One region of the Nocardia sp. CDC519 genome, then DNA from elsewhere that is predicted to be linked to it. Evidence: riboswitches for the same ligand, from Rfam matches in the RefSeq annotation. Region 1 holds a riboswitch; each other region holds the start of a gene.

Region 1 (3,809 bases):
GGCCAACGTCATCCCGCAGACGGCGGAGGCGGTGGTGGACTGTCGGGTGGTGCCCGGCCGGCAGGCCGCCTTCGAACGCGAGGTCGACGAACTCATCGGCCCGGATGTGGAACGGGAGTGGATCACCAAACTCGACTCCTACGAAACCACCTTCGACGGCCACCTCGTCGACGCCATGAACGAGGCGATCCTCGCCCACGACCCGCAGGGCCGCACCGTGCCCTACATGCTGTCGGGCGGCACCGACGCGAAAGCGTTCGCCCGCTTGGGGATCCGCTGCTTCGGCTTCGCGCCGCTGCGGCTGCCGCCGGAACTGGACTTCGCGGCCCTGTTCCACGGCGTCGACGAACGGGTCCCGGTCGACGCCCTCGAATTCGGCACCCAGGTGCTGGAACACTTCCTGTTGCACAGCTGAACCGATCCGAGATGAGGAGCCAATGAGCTACAACCCCTATGACGCTCTCCCGCAGGTCCCGTCCTTCACCGTGACCTCCGACGATGTGGCCGACGGCCAGAGGTTCGGCAACGACCAGGTCAGCGGCGTGTTCGGGGCCGGAGGCAAGGATGTGTCGCCGCAGCTGTCGTGGTCGGGTTTCCCCGACGGAACCAAGAGCTTCGGCGTCACCGTCTTCGACCCCGACGCACCGACGGCCTCCGGTTTCTGGCATTGGGCCGTGGCGAACATCCCCGCCACGGTGACGTCGCTGCCGGCCGGTGCGGGCAGCCAGGGCGGTGAACTGCCAACGGGTGCGGTGCAATTGCGCAACGACGGCGGCTTCGCCGGCTTCGTCGGCGCCGCCCCACCTTCCGGGCACGGACCGCACCGCTACTTCATCGTCGTGCACGCCGTCGACGTCGACTCCCTCGACATCCCCGCCGACGCCAGCCCGGCCTTCCTCGGTTTCAACCTGTTCTCCCATACCCTCGCCCGCGCCACCCTGGTCGCCACCTACGAGCAGAACTGAGCAGGACAGGCGACGGTGTTATCGACGATCAACGGCACCCCGGCCGCGTGCGCGACCTCGGCGATACCGGGAATGTCGAAGACCACGCTGCTGGGGTTGGCGATGGTCTCACCGAAGAACGCCTTGGTGTTCGGGCGCACCGCGGCCCGCCACTGCTCGAGATCGTCGGGATCGTCGACGAAGGAGACCTCGATCCCGAGCTTGGGCAGGCTGTAGCGGAACAGGTTGTAGGTGCCGCCGTACAGGTGCGGGCTGGACACGATGTGATCACCCGCGCCCGCGAGGTTCAAGATCGCATAGGTCTCCGCGGCCTGCCCCGACGCCACCAACAACGCCGCAACCCCACCCTCGAGCGCGGCGATCCGCTGCTCCACCACATCCTGGGTGGGATTCATGATCCGGGTATAGATATTGCCCGGCTCGGCCAACCCGAACAACGCCGCCGCATGATCGGTATCACGAAAGGCATACGACGTCGTCTGATAAATCGGCAACGCGCGGGCGCCGGTGCTGTCGTCGGGCGCTTGTCCGGCGTGGATCTGCTTGGTCTCGAAAGACCAGGTCGCGGTCGGATCGGGCGCTGTGGCGTCGGTCAAGGAAGGCTCCAAAGGTTGTTCGCCGGGATTACGGGGTTATCTGTGCGCGAGCGACAAACAACAACAACACATCTCGGTGACCTCCTACGCGCGCGCTTGCTTCCGACTCTCGGAAGCCCGGTCCTCACCCGGAGCACCCCACCGCTGCAGGAGGGTTGCCGTCCAGCTAGCCGGGGCTTTGCACTGGCTCTCATGACCTGACCGACATCGTAACCGGCGCCATGTCGCGGACCGAACCCCGGCTTCCCATGTCCGGGATCGGAGGCGAGTGACCTGCGGCGGAATCGACGGCGGAGCGTAATCCGCCTCACACCCTGCCCTACCCGCGCGGTGAGATAGCCACCAGCAGTACGCTTGTCTTGTTTGCACCAGACGTCTCGCGGACAACACGAGGCGTATACGTTGTCTGTTGAACAGCTGGGGTCCGCTCACAAGCGTGTTCGCCTGGCCGTGCAATGAGGGCACCATCCTAGGAGGACACGAAGATCCATGTCCAAGATCAAGGTTGAAGGCACCGTCGTAGAACTCGACGGCGACGAGATGACCCGGATCATCTGGCAGTTCATCAAGGACAAGCTGATCCACCCCTATCTCGATGTGAACCTCGAGTACTACGACCTCGGCATCGAGTACCGCGACAAGACCGACGACCAGGTCACGGTCGACGCGGCGAACGCCATCAAGAAGCACGGCGTCGGCGTGAAGTGTGCCACCATCACCCCCGACGAGGCCCGGGTCGAAGAGTTCGGTCTCAAGAAGATGTGGCGCTCGCCCAACGGCACCATCCGCAACATTCTCGGCGGCACGATCTTCCGCGCGCCGATCATCATCTCCAACGTTCCGCGCCTGGTGCCCGGTTGGACCAAGCCGATCATCATCGGCCGTCACGCCTTCGGCGACCAGTACCGCGCCACCGACTTCAAGGTCTTCCAGGGCGGCACCGTCACCCTGACCTTCACCCCCGACGACGGCAGTGAGCCGATCGTGCACGAGGTCGTGAAGATGCCCGAGGACGGCGGCGTCGTCATGGGTATGTACAACTTCAAGAAGTCGATCGAGGACTTCGCGCGGGCGTCGTTCAACTACGGCCTGCAGCAGAACTACCCGGTCTACATGTCGACGAAGAACACCATCCTGAAGGCCTACGACGGCATGTTCAAGGACACCTTCCAGGAGATCTTCGACGCCGAGTTCAAGAGCCAGTTCGACGCCGCGGGCCTGACCTACGAGCACCGCCTGATCGACGACATGGTCGCCTCCTCCATGAAGTGGGAGGGCGGCTACGTCTGGGCCTGCAAGAACTACGACGGCGACGTGCAGTCCGACACGGTGGCGCAGGGCTTCGGCTCACTGGGCCTGATGACCTCGGTGCTGCTGACCCCGGACGGCCAGACCTGCGAGGCCGAGGCCGCGCACGGCACCGTCACCCGGCACTACCGCCAGCACCAGCAGGGCAAGCCGACCTCGACCAACCCGATCGCGTCGATCTTCGCCTGGACTCGTGGTCTCGAGCACCGCGGCAAGCTGGACAATACCCCCGAGGTGATCGGCTTCGCGCAGACCCTCGAGGACGTCGTCATCAAGACCGTCGAGGGTGGTCAGATGACCAAGGACCTCGCGCTGCTCGTCGGCGGTGACCAGGGCTACCTGACCACCGAGGAGTTCTTGGCCGCGCTGGACGCCAACCTGGCGCGCGCCCTCCGCTGAGCCGGTTTCGGCAGACCGAACCGCTCGACAGGACCGCTGCCGGCCGTGCGGCGCCCCTACCGAGGCGCTGCGGCCGGCGACATGGTCCGGCTGAAAACGGGCACCCCGCACATCATGCGGGGTGCCCGAAGTGTTTTCCGGGGTCAGTGCACGGCGGCCGGACGCCCGGCGAGCAACCCGGTGACGGCGGCGGTGAAGCTGTCCGCGCCGCGACCCGCCTCGGTCTGGGTGTCGAACAGCCGTTGCAGCGGGTCGAGCAGTTCGGTCGACACACCCTGGTTGCGCGCGGCCGCCCGAATGTTGTCCAGCCCGATCCGATTGGCGGTGAGGTCGGAGAAGTTCACCGGGAACTCCCGCGAATCGATCTCGGCGGCCAGCGTCGGCAGCAGCTCGAGCAGTGACCGCAGCCACGGGATGAGGTAGCCGTCGGTGAATGCCGTCGCGCCGACGCCCTCGCTGCCCACCATGGCCACCGCTTGGAAGAAACCGCCGAAGAGGCCGTACATGCCGGCCAGCACCGCCATATCGTGCAGTCCGGCCA
Region 2 (3,809 bases), 830 kb from region 1:
GGGTGGGATACCGGTGAGGTAGCCGACCAGGATCTGATTGCCTGCGGCGGTGGTGCGGACGGCGGCGGCCGCACCGCTCACCCCGGGCAGATGTTGCAGCGCGTTGTCGAGTTCGCCGAGTTCGATGCGGCGCCCGCCCACCTTCACCTGATCGTCGGCGCGGCCGATGAAGACCAGTCCGGCCTTGTCGTTGCGCACCAGATCGCCGCTGCGGTAGGCGCGTTCCCAGCCGAGGGAGGCCAGCGGCGCGTACTTCTCGGCGTCCTTGGCCGGATCCAGATAGCGGGCCAGGCCGACGCCGCCGATCACCAGTTCGCCGGATTCGCCCTCGCCCACCGGATTACCGGCGGCGTCGACGACGGCCAGATCCCAGCCGTCCAGCGGCAAACCGATGCGCACCGGCCAGTTCCCGTCCAGCAGCGCCGCGCACGCGACGACGGTGGTTTCGGTGGGGCCGTAGGTGTTCCACACCTCGCGTTCGGATTCCGGGTCGCCCGCCAGACGTTCGGCCAGCTCCGGCGGCACGGCCTCGCCGCCGAAGATGAGCAGCCGCACCGGTTCCAGCGCTTCGGCGGGCCAGGTCGCCGCCAGCGTCGGCACGGTGGAGACGACGCTGATCTCGTGCCGCACCAGCCACGGACCGAGATCGGCGCCGGTGCGCACCAGCGCGCGAGGTGCGGGGACCAGACAGCCGCCGTGCCGCCAGGCCAGCCACATCTCCTCACAGGAGGCGTCGAAGGCCACCGACAGTCCGGCCAGCACCCGGTCGCCGGGGCCGATCGGGGCATCGCGGAGGAACAACCGGGCCTCGGCGTCGACCAGGGCGGCAGCGTTGCGATGGGTTACCGCAACACCTTTCGGCGTGCCGGTGGAGCCGGAGGTGAAGATGATCCAGGCGTCGTCGGCGGGGGAGGGCTGCTGCGGCCCGTCGGGTTGCCCATCGTTTGCCGTGCTGGCGTGCTCGGTCGCTTCGATCCCGGCGGCGGTGACGATCGCGGTGACCCGCGCCTCGCCGAAGACCAGGCGGGCGCGTTCGTCGGGATCGTCGGCGTCCACGGGTACGTAGGCCGCGCCCGCGTGCAGTACCGCGAGAATCGTGACGTAGAGCTCACGGGTACCGGACGGCATCCGCACCCCGACGCGGTCGCCGCGCCGCACCCCCGCCGCGCCGAGGCGCTCGACCGTCGCGGCGATCTCGGCGAGGAGCTCGGTGTAGGTGAGGGCGGTATCGCCGTCGTCGATGGCGGGGGCGTCCGGATGGGCACGTGCCGTCTCGGCGAGGATGTCGACCAGCGTTCGCGCAGGTGGGGCGAGGGTCGAACGTAGCAGCGGATCGAGCTCCTGGACCGAACCATCGGTGTCGATCTGCGGCTGGAGCATCACGTCCGGCCCACCTTCCTCAGCACTGTCCGGCAGTAACCATGTTCGGCGGTACGGCCTCACCAACTAATTCTCGAAGACGGTTGTTTCATACGAGGGTTACCAATGGGCAAACGGAAAACACCCCGGTGACCAGTAGTCAACGGTACCCGCAGCGCGGGACGGGTTGACAGCGGCGCGGCCGGTCTGCCAATCTCGCCACAGGTCATGAGTGCCAGCGTCAAGCCCCGGCTTGCTGGCCGGCAACCCTCCTCCGCGGTGGGGTGCTCCGGGTGACGACCGGGCCGACGCCCGACCGGGCGCGGCAAGCGCGGACTCGACGAATCCTCTTTCGCGGGTCCCTAAGCCGATGGGATGACGTGATGACCGCTGTGTTCGATCAGACCTGTGCCGCCCTCGCCAGGGTCTCCGGAGACGACCTCCAGGTACCCCTCGTACAGGGCGGGACCTGCACTTACGCCAATTTCGACTATGCCGCGAGCGCGCCCGCGCTGGCTCAGGTCGCCGACCGGGTGCAGCGGCTGCTGCCGCTCTACGCCAGCGTGCACCGCGGCGCCGGCTACGCCTCGCGGATCTCCACCGAATGCTATGAGGCCGCCCGCGGTTCGGTGGCCCGGTTCCTGGATGCGGCAGACGACCAGGTGGTGGTCTTCACCCGCAACACCACCGACTCGCTGAACCTGCTCGCCGCCTGCGTGCCCGGCGACACGGTGGTGCTCGATGTCGAACACCACGCCAATTTCCTGCCCTGGCAACGGCGTGGGCGGCGCGTGGTGGCCGCGGCCGATACCGTCGAGGAGACGATTCGCCGGCTCGTCGCCGAGTTGTGCGCGAAACCGGCTGCGCTGCTGGCGGTTACCGGTGCCTCCAATGTGACCGGGGAAGTGCTGCCGCTGGCCCGGCTGGCCGAGATCGCCCACCAGTGCGGCGCCCGCATCCTGGTCGACGCCGCGCAGCTGGCACCGCATCGGCGAATCAGCCTGCGCGAGTGCGGCATCGATTATCTCGCTTTCTCCGGTCACAAGCTGTACGCGCCGTTCGGCGCGGGGGTGCTGGTGGGTAAGCGGGATTGGCTCGATGCGGCGCCGCCGTACCTGGCCGGCGGTGGTGCGGTGCGTGAGGTGCGCGTCGACGGCACCGAGTGGGCACCCGCGCCGCAACGGCACGAGGCCGGTTCGCCGAATGTGCTCGGTGTCGCGGCCCTGGCCGCTGCCTGCGACGCACTGTCCGAGATCGACGCCGAGCGGGTGATCGCGCACGAACGGCGGCTCGCCGAGCGGCTGCGCGCGGGCTTGTGCGCGATCCCGGGTGTGCGGCTGCTGCGCCTGTGGTCCGACAGCCCCGACACCGTCGGCATCGTCGCCTTCACACTCGACGGTTTCGCACCCGGCCAGGTGGCTGCGTATCTGTCGGCCGAACACGGCATCGGTGTGCGCGACGGCCGGTTCTGCGCGCATCCGCTGCTGGCCAGGCTGGGGCTCGATGGCGCGCTGCGCGCGAGCATCGGCCTCGGCACCGATTCCGCCGACGTGGACCGGCTGGTCTCGGCGGTCGCCGCGCTCGTGCAGGACGGCCCCGCATGGGATTACACCTGCACCAGCGGGCTGTGGAATCCGAGCCCGGAAACCAGGTCGTTCACCGGCGCCGAGGATGCGGGTGCGGCGCCCTGCCTCATCGGCTGACCGCCGGCACCGGCCACCGAGGTGTTGCGGGATTCTGGACGACCCGGTGCGAGCACTGCCGCCATCGCATCGGCCCCGGGGCGCAGCCGCTTGCCGTCACTCCGTGGCACCCTCTGCGCGGAGCGGCTGGGTGCCGGTGCGTGGTCCAGCAGCCGGTCAGAGCAGGCCGGGCAGGTGACCGCGCCGAATCAGTCCTCGTCCAGCGGGGTGGGGCGGTGGTAGCGCCCGTTGTGATACAGCAGCGGCGCGGCCGCCGGCTTCTCCTCGGTGGCGTCGTGCACGCGGGTCACCCGGCCGACGATGAAGGTGTGATCGCCGATGGGAATGCGCTGCTCGACGGTTGTGCGCAGCCAGATCGGCGTACCGTGCAGGACCGGTTCGCCGGTGTCCAGCGTGGTCCACAGCGACCGGTCGGTGAAGCGTTCCTCGGCGCTGCGCGCGAACCGCTGCGCGATATGGCGCTGATGTTCGCCGAGGAAATGGATCACCACCGAATCCGCCTCGCTCATCGCCGCCAGGCTCGACGAGGTGTGCGCGATATTGAACGACACCAGCGGCGGTTCCAGCGACAGCGACGCGAACGAGGTCGCCGTGAACCCGACCGGGCCGTTCGGCGACGACAATGTCACCACCGTCACCCCGGACGGATAGTGCCGCATCGAGGCGCGGTACTGCTCGGCGGTGATGCCGCTCAGGTCGTCGGGCACCCGCAGCCGGGCTTCCGCGGCGGTCGGTTCATGCGCGTCG
Region 3 (3,809 bases), 1.3 Mb from region 1:
AGCTGCCGCCCGGCGACGTCACCAATATTCGCGCCGAGGTGAGTTACGCCGACCCGAACACCCGCTCGTTCGCCGGCTGGGCAGGCATCGTCGGCGGCATCACCCTGGCCGTGGCGGCCGTGGTGGCGGCGATGGCCTACGTCAACCGCAATCCGGCGCCGCCGAACGCCCCGGAACCGAGCTTCGACCTCGGCCGTTGGTGGCGCGAAGTGCGCAGTAAGTAGGTAAGGGTGTGCCGGCCCGGCGTGGTCGAGCGACGATGACCGGCGGGGCTGGTGGGTTGCGGCGTCGGCGCGCCGCTTCCGATGCGCGAGCGCGGCGCGAACCGCATCCGCTGGTCGCGCGGGCGGTGCGGGTGGGCGCCGGGATCGCGGTGGCGGGATGCGCTGTCGCGGTGGGGAATCTGCTGACGATGCGCCGGTTGCGCCCGGGCCCGCCGGTGCCCGAGCCCGTGGCCGTCTGTGTCCCCGCGCGCGACGAGGCCGAGCGGCTGCCGCGGCTGGTCGCGGATCTGCGCGCGCAGACGGGTGTGCCCGGGTTGCGGGTGCTGATCCTCGATGACGGCTCGACCGATGGCACCGAGACGGCGGCGCGGCACGCGGCCGGCGACGACCCGCGCATCACCGTGCTGCGCTGCGACGACGAACCCGAGCCGGGGTGGACCGGTAAGGCCGCCGCGTGCGCCGGGCTGGCCGAGGCGGCCGCCGCGACCGGCGCCACCGCGTTGATCTTCGTCGATGCCGACGTGCGGCTGGCACCCGCGGCGATCGCCGCGGCGGTGACCGAATTGCGGGCGCGGCGTTGCGCACTGGTCTCGCCCTGGCCGCGGCAACTCGCGCACTCGGCCGCCGAACAACTGGTACAGCCGCTGCTGTGCTGGTCGTGGGCCACGACGCTGCCGATCGCGCTCGCGAACCGGGGTGCGCGCCCGTCGATGGCGGTGGCGTGCGGGCAGTTCCTGGCCTTCGACGCGGCGGCCTACCGAGCCATCGGCGGGCATGCTGCGGTGGCGGGCAGCGTCACCGAGGATCTCGATATCGCCAGGGTGATGCGGCGTCAGGGCCTGCGCACCGAAGTGGTGGCGGCCGGATCGATGGCATGCACTCGCATGTACCGTGATGCGGCCGAACTGGAGGCCGGGTATACGCGGTGGCTCTGGTCGGCCTACGGCGGTTCGGCGGCAGGTGGTTTCGCGGTGGGCGCCGTTGCCGCGCTCGCCTACTGGGTGCCGCCGCTGGCCCTGATCGCCGGGCACGGGCGGGTCCGGCGGATCGGCCTGATGGGCTATGTGGCCGCGGTCGCGGGACGACTCGTGACCTGCCTCCTGGACAGCGGTGCGGCACCCGGTCGCGACGACATCCTCGCCGCGTGCGCCCATCCGGTATCGGTCGCGGCCTACCTCTATCTCTGGGCACGTTCACGCCGCGCCCGGCGGCGCCGGACACTCGTGTGGAAGGGCCGCTCGCTCACGCAGTGAGGCCGAGACCCGTGATCTCACACTCTCCGAGCAGGCGCCCGCGGCACCGTTTCGCACCCCTACCCGACCGCGCACCGGCTCGCCGGACAAGGGCTCAACTCACCCTGATTACTACCATTGTGCTGCGGTTTCCCTGCGACGCATGATGATTCGGCCCGACCGGAGGCCCACCCGGTTCCGGTCCGGCGACACCATCCAGAGCGACCGAGAGACCTGGCTCGCCGACGTCGCAGCAACCCCCCGGTCAACGGGTGCGGGTGCTTCTGCCGGGACCGATGGAGGCACACATGGTCGAGTCCGCAGGCCGCACGTCGCGGCGCCGCGCCGGGCTCGTCGGTCGTGTCAGAAAGGACGACGACATGGCCGTACCCGTCAAGGCGGCTTTTGCCGGCGCGGTGCTCACCGCCGCCGCCACCCTGGCCGCCTGCGGCTCCGGGACCACGACGCCGGGGCCCGACGCGGGCCCTCCGCAGCCGGGCGGGGTGTTGCGCTATGGCCTGTCACAGGCACCGACCTGCGCCGATCCCGCGCAGGCCGGCACCAACCAGACGATCTATGTGACGCGGCAGGTGGTCGATTCGCTGACCGACCAAGATCCCGAGACCGGCGAGTTGCGGCCGTGGCTGGCCACCAGCTGGGAGATCGCCCCGGACGCGAAGACGTTCACCTTCCACCTCGCCGACGGGGTGAGTTTCAGCGACGGCTCACCGCTGACCGCCGACTCGGTGCGCAAGAGCTTCGATTCGATCGTGCGCACCCTCGGCGCCGTCAAGGCACCGCTGGGCAGCAGCTACCTCACCGGCTATGTCGGCACCACGGTGGTCGATCCGTTGACGGCGCGGGTGGAGTTCAGCGCGCCGAATACGCAATTCCTGCAAGCGTCCTCGACGCCGCAGCTCGGCATCCTCGCCGACGCCACCACCGCCTTGCCCGCCGAGGACCGCTGCGCGGGTACGGCGACGGTCGGCTCGGGTCCGTTCACCTACGCCGACTACCGCCAGGACGTCTCCGCCACGCTGGTGAAACGCCCCGGCTACCGCTGGGGCTCGGCGGTGTTCGGCCATCGGGGTGAGGCCTACCTCGACCGCATCGAGTTCACCGTGGTGCCCGAATCCGGGGTGCGGACCGGTTCGCTGTCCTCGGATCAGCTCGATGCGGCCAGCGACGCGCTCCCCCAGGACGCGCCGCAGATCGAGGCCGGCGGCGGCCGGGTGCTCAGCACCCCCAATCCGGGTATCCCGTTCGGATTCCAGCCGAATGTGACCCGTGGACCGTTGCGTGATCCCGACGTGCGCCGTGCGCTGCTCACCGCGATCGACCGGCGCGAGCTCGTCGACACCGTGCTCGGGCCGCAGTTCCGTCCGGCGACCAGTGTGCTCGCTTCCAGAACGCCTGGCTACCAGGATCTTTCCCGGACAGTGGGTTTCGATCCCGACGCCGCGCGGGCCACCCTCGATCGGGCGGGCTGGCTGCCCGGCGCGGACGGCATCCGGGCCAAGGATGGCCAGCGCCTGGGATTCGCGGTGACGTTCAGTCAGGTGTTCGCCGGTAATCAGGCGATCCTCGAACTGATCCAGCAGCAGCTGCGGTCGGTGGGCGTGGACCTCACGCTGGACCTGGTGTCCATTGCCGAGTACACCGCACGGCAGAACAGCAAGGATTTCGACGCGCTGTACTACAACAGCACCCGCGCCGACGGCGACATCCTGCGCACCGGATTCGGCCTGGACGGCCGCAATTTCAATGTCCGCCCGCCGATCCAGGCTCTCGACGACGTGCTCAGCGCACAACTCGGTGCGGTGGACCCACAGGCACGGGCGGCGCTGATCGGGCAGGCACAGCAGCAGATCCTCGATCAGGGACTGTGGATCCCGACCGTCGAGTTGTCGCAGGCCATCGGTGCGGGCCCGGCCGTGCAGGACCTGAAGTTCGACGCCTCGGCACGGTTGCAGTTCTTCGACACCTGGCTGAGCGGACGCCGGCCATGACCCGGTATGTGCTGCTGCGGTGCGTGGCCGCGGTCTGGGTGCTGTGGGCGGCGTTCACCATCTCCTTCGTCGTGCTGTACCTGCTGCCGTCGGATCCGGTGGCCATCGCGGCCGACGGTGGTGGCGGCGGCACCCCGGTGGACGCGGCCGCCCTCGCCGAGATGCGCGCCAGGTACGGCCTGGATCAACCGCTGTGGGAGCAGTACTTGAGTTCGCTGTCGCATGCGGTGCGCGGCGATCTGGGCCGCTCCATCGCCACCGGGCAGCCGGTCACCGAGGCGATCGTCGACGCTCTGCCCTCGACTCTCGCCCTCACCGGGCTTGCCCTGCTGTTCGCCGCGGCC
Region 4 (3,809 bases), 1.6 Mb from region 1:
CGGAATGTGGTGATCGCCGCGGTACTGAACAGATCCTGCTCGGCATGGGCGGCGACAGACCGGCCGGAATCGACACTCACGAGGCCGCCGCCTTGGCCTCCCACTCGGCCAGCACGGGGTACGCGGACGCATCGCTCTTGGCGAACAGCCGGTACCAGGCATCGAGCACCTGCGGCTCGAACAGGTCGAGCCTGGCGAAGATCTCCCGGGCGAATTCCCATGGCGCGGAGGGGCCCGCGGTGATCAGGTCACCATCGGTGACCGCGGGCGCGTCGACATAGTTGGCCGCCCCGGCATATCCGCTCGCGGCGAGGTATTCGGCGGCGCCGCTGGTGTGCCGGCGCTCATCGAGCAGGCCCTCTTTGGCGAGGCCGAAGGTGGCACCGCAGATGGCGGCGACCGGAACGCCCGCTTCGAGGAACTTCCGCGCCGCGTAGGCGAAACCACTGAGTCCGCCGCGGTCCCACAGTTCCGATCCCGGCAGGATCAGCAGCGCACTGTCGGCGGCGTCGAGTTCGGCCAGCGCCAGATCCGGCACGATGCGCATCCCGCCCATGGTGGTCACGGTCTCGCCCATCGGCGCGACAGTGCGGACCTGAAAGCTACCGGGTTCGCGCTGCAAACCCACGTTGTGGTTGATCTGCGCGATCGCCGCACCCACTTCCCAGTCGGCGAGCAGATCGTAAACGGCTACGTGCACTGTCTTCGTGGTCATGACAGTATGCTGTCATGTTTGACAGGATGCTGTCAATACCTCGGATGTGAAAAAGGGCCGGCACCACCGGGCACCGGCCCTTTCCGCAGCGTACGGACGCCGCGGCGAGCGAACTCAGCTCAGCGCGTGCTCCAGATCGCCGAGCAGATCCTCCACATCCTCTAGCCCCACCGAGATGCGCACGACACCGTCGCTGAGCCCGATGGTGGCGCGTCCCTCCGGCCCCATCGCGCGATGGGTTGTGGTGGCCGGATGGGTGATCAGGGTCTTCGCATCACCCAGGTTGTTGGACAGGTCGACGATGCGCAGCCGGTTCAGCACCTCGAAGGCGCGCTTCTTCGCCTCGTGCTCGGGCGCCTTCAACTCGAAGGTGACAACGGTGCCGCCGCCGCTCATCTGACTCGCGGCCAGGTCGTATTGCGGATGCGATTCCAGGAACGGGTATTTCACCCAGCTGACAGCGTCGTTGCCCTCCAGGAACCGCGCGATCCGCAGGGCGGATTCGGTCGAATGCTTCACCCGCAGCGGCATCGTCTCCAGGCCCTTGAGCAGCGTCCAGGCGTTGAACGGGCTGAGCGCGGGGCCGGTGTGGCGCATCAGATTCTTGACCGGCCCGCCGATGTAATCCGCGGAACCGAGGATCGCACCGCCGAGCACCCGGCCCTGCCCGTCGATGTGCTTGGTGCCCGAATACACCACCACATCGGCACCGAGCTCGAAGCCGCGTTGCAGCAGGGGCGTAGCGAAGACGTTGTCCAGCACCACTTTCGCGCCCGCCGCATGGGCCAGCTCGCTCACCCGGCGCACGTCGACCAGGGTCTGCATCGGGTTGGCAGGGGTCTCGAAGAACACCGCGGTGGTCGGCACCGACAGCGCCTGCTCCCACTGGTCGAGATCCTCGCCGTCGACGAACACCGTCTCCACGCCCCAGCGCGGCAGAATCTCGTTGCACACCACGAAACACGAACCGAACAGACTGCGCGCGGCCACCAGCCGGTCACCCGCACCGAGCAGCGCGCCCAGCGCGGTGAAGACCGCTGCCATGCCGCTGGCGGTGGCGAAGCACGCTTCGGCGCCGTCGATCAGCCGCATCCGCTCCTCGAAGGTGGCGACCGTCGGATTGCCGTAGCGGGAGTAGACGAAATGCTCGACGTCACCGGTGAACGCCGCCTCGGCCGCCTCCGCACTCTCGTAGACGAAGCCCGAGGTCAGGTAGAGCGCTTCGGAGGTCTCCTCGAACCCAGAGCGCCGCAGGCCGCCGCGCACGCCGAGGGTGGCCGGACCGACGCCCTCCGGCAGCGGCCGGTCGAACGCACCGCCGGTGATCACGACTGCCGCCAGGGCAGGCCGTCGGCACGCCAGCCGGCGCTACCGCGGTGACCGAACTCGTCGAGCGGGCCCTCGAACCCCTCGCTGACGTTGTACGACGGCTCGATGCCCGCGCTGGTCGCCAGGCTGGCGGCATGCGCCGAACGCTGGCCGGAGCGACACAGGAACACCACCGGGGCATCCGGGTCACGCCCGTCGAGGATGGTGCGCAGCTGCTGGGCGAACTCGGGATTACGCGCGCCGGTGCCGTCGACCCATTCGATCAGCACGGTCTGCCGGTCGATGGCGCTGGTGTCGGGGATGCCGACGAATTTCCATTCGGCCTCGGTCCGCACGTCCACCAGAACCGCCCGGGGATCGTCGCGCAATATCTCCCACGCCTGTTTCGGAGTGATGTCGCCGGCATAAGTCATGTGTGGCACCTTCCTCGAGAATCCGCACTTGCCGCATCTGGCTTCGATGCGCGCCAGGTCGTCACCCGGAGCACCCCACCGCGGAGGAGGGTTGCCGGCCAGCAAGCCGGGGCTTGACGCTGGCACTCATGACCTGAAATGAGATTGCCTGGCCGGGGGTTGCCCTGTCAAACCCCCGATCAGGGCCTTGCGCTGGGGTTCAGTGGCAGACCAGCCAGGTGTTGTCGACCCGTTTCAGGGTCCAGTTCCCGGCTGCCTCGGCGCCATCGACCTTGCTGGTGACGGTGGCGGTCGCGCGGTCGCCCTCGACCTTCAGATCCTCGAGTTTCGTGATTTCTACGGCTTTTCCGGTCTCGCCTTCGTCCAGCCTGCCCGCCATCGGCGAGCGCTTCGGATCGAAGTCCGGGCACACCGCCTCCTCCGGCGGAAGCAGGCCGTAGCGCGAACTCACCTCACCGAAGTCACGCACCGCGGCGGCTACCCGGTCGGCCTCTGTGACATTTTTCTCAACCGGCGAGACCAGCTCGGCGATGACGATGACGGCGAGCACGAGCGCCGCGATCACCGCGGCGATGATGAACGGCGCCATCGACCGGGTCGAATCGCCGGATTCGGGCTCGTCGCCCGGTTCGCGCCGGGCCGCGCCCGGATCTGGCTGCTGATCGCTCATGAGCTGATGATCCCTTGGTCCCCCGAGGCCACTCGCGAGGCCCCCGATAGAATCGGCGGGATCGCGGCCGGTGCCGTGCAGGTGAAATCCAGCCGTGCGTCAAGTTAGCCTAAGCTAAACACCGACGCCCATTAACTGTCTCGACCAATAAGGTGCGCGTAAACGATGACCGAACAGACCGCAGCTGCACGCCCGCTCCGCATCGCGATCGTGGGTGCCGGACCGGCCGGTATCTACGCCGCCGACGCGTTGATGAAGTCGGATGCGGATGTGTCCATCGACCTCTATGAGCGCATGCCGGCGCCGTTCGGCCTGATCCGCTACGGCGTCGCCCCCGACCACCCGCGCATCAAGGGCATCATCACCGCCCTGCACAAGGTGCTCGACAAGCCGCAGGTTCGCCTGCTCGGCAATATCGATTACGGCTCCGACATCACCCTCGACGACCTGCGGGTCTACTACGACGCGGTGATCTTCTCCACCGGCGCCAACGCCGACCGCGCCCTGCCGATCCCCGGTATCGACCTGGACGGCTCCTACGGCGCCGCCGACTTCGTCTCCTGGTACGACGGCCACCCGGATGTGCCGCGCACCTGGCCGCTGGATGCGGAGAAGGTCGCCGTCCTCGGTGTCGGCAACGTCGCGCTGGACATCGCGCGCGTGCTGGCCAAGACCGGCGACG

Evidence for each region. Region 1 has a riboswitch for S-adenosylmethionine ahead of AC5W7N_RS29625 (PLP-dependent transferase). Riboswitches for the same ligand answer to the same signal wherever they lie in the genome.
Region 2: linked by a shared signal. The riboswitch ahead of AC5W7N_RS02905 (aminotransferase class V-fold PLP-dependent enzyme) and the one ahead of AC5W7N_RS29625 (PLP-dependent transferase) in region 1 are both predicted to bind S-adenosylmethionine.
Region 3: linked by a shared signal. The riboswitch ahead of AC5W7N_RS23240 (ABC transporter substrate-binding protein) and the one ahead of AC5W7N_RS29625 (PLP-dependent transferase) in region 1 are both predicted to bind S-adenosylmethionine.
Region 4: linked by a shared signal. The riboswitch ahead of AC5W7N_RS06640 (rhodanese-like domain-containing protein) and the one ahead of AC5W7N_RS29625 (PLP-dependent transferase) in region 1 are both predicted to bind S-adenosylmethionine.

Annotation. Positions count from the first base shown of each region.
Region 1 covers NZ_CM183377.1:6,437,548-6,441,356, reverse strand. The annotation lists gene AC5W7N_RS29635 (M20/M25/M40 family metallo-hydrolase) at 1-415, shown strand, start outside; gene AC5W7N_RS29630 (YbhB/YbcL family Raf kinase inhibitor-like protein) at 438-965, shown strand; gene AC5W7N_RS29625 (PLP-dependent transferase) at 950-1,561, opposite strand; SAM riboswitch class IV at 1,649-1,759, opposite strand; gene AC5W7N_RS29620 (NADP-dependent isocitrate dehydrogenase) at 2,051-3,268, shown strand; gene AC5W7N_RS29615 (NAD(P)-dependent oxidoreductase) at 3,412-3,809, opposite strand, start outside.
Region 2 covers NZ_CM183377.1:666,719-670,527, reverse strand. The annotation lists gene AC5W7N_RS02910 (Pls/PosA family non-ribosomal peptide synthetase) at 1-1,380, opposite strand, end outside; SAM riboswitch class IV at 1,584-1,697, shown strand; gene AC5W7N_RS02905 (aminotransferase class V-fold PLP-dependent enzyme) at 1,743-3,062, shown strand; gene AC5W7N_RS02900 (flavin reductase family protein) at 3,251-3,721, opposite strand.
Region 3 covers NZ_CM183377.1:5,152,895-5,156,703, forward strand. The annotation lists gene AC5W7N_RS23230 (LppM family (lipo)protein) at 1-224, shown strand, start outside; gene AC5W7N_RS23235 (glycosyltransferase family 2 protein) at 260-1,477, shown strand; SAM riboswitch class I at 1,666-1,759, shown strand; gene AC5W7N_RS23240 (ABC transporter substrate-binding protein) at 1,837-3,465, shown strand; gene AC5W7N_RS23245 (ABC transporter permease) at 3,462-3,809, shown strand, end outside.
Region 4 covers NZ_CM183377.1:1,481,791-1,485,599, reverse strand. The annotation lists gene AC5W7N_RS06655 (MarR family winged helix-turn-helix transcriptional regulator) at 1-80, opposite strand, end outside; gene AC5W7N_RS06650 (DJ-1/PfpI family protein) at 77-715, opposite strand; gene AC5W7N_RS06645 (O-succinylhomoserine sulfhydrylase) at 830-2,044, opposite strand; gene AC5W7N_RS06640 (rhodanese-like domain-containing protein) at 2,041-2,457, opposite strand; SAM riboswitch class IV at 2,477-2,591, opposite strand; gene AC5W7N_RS06635 (Rv0361 family membrane protein) at 2,657-3,127, opposite strand; gene AC5W7N_RS06630 (FAD-dependent oxidoreductase) at 3,293-3,809, shown strand, end outside.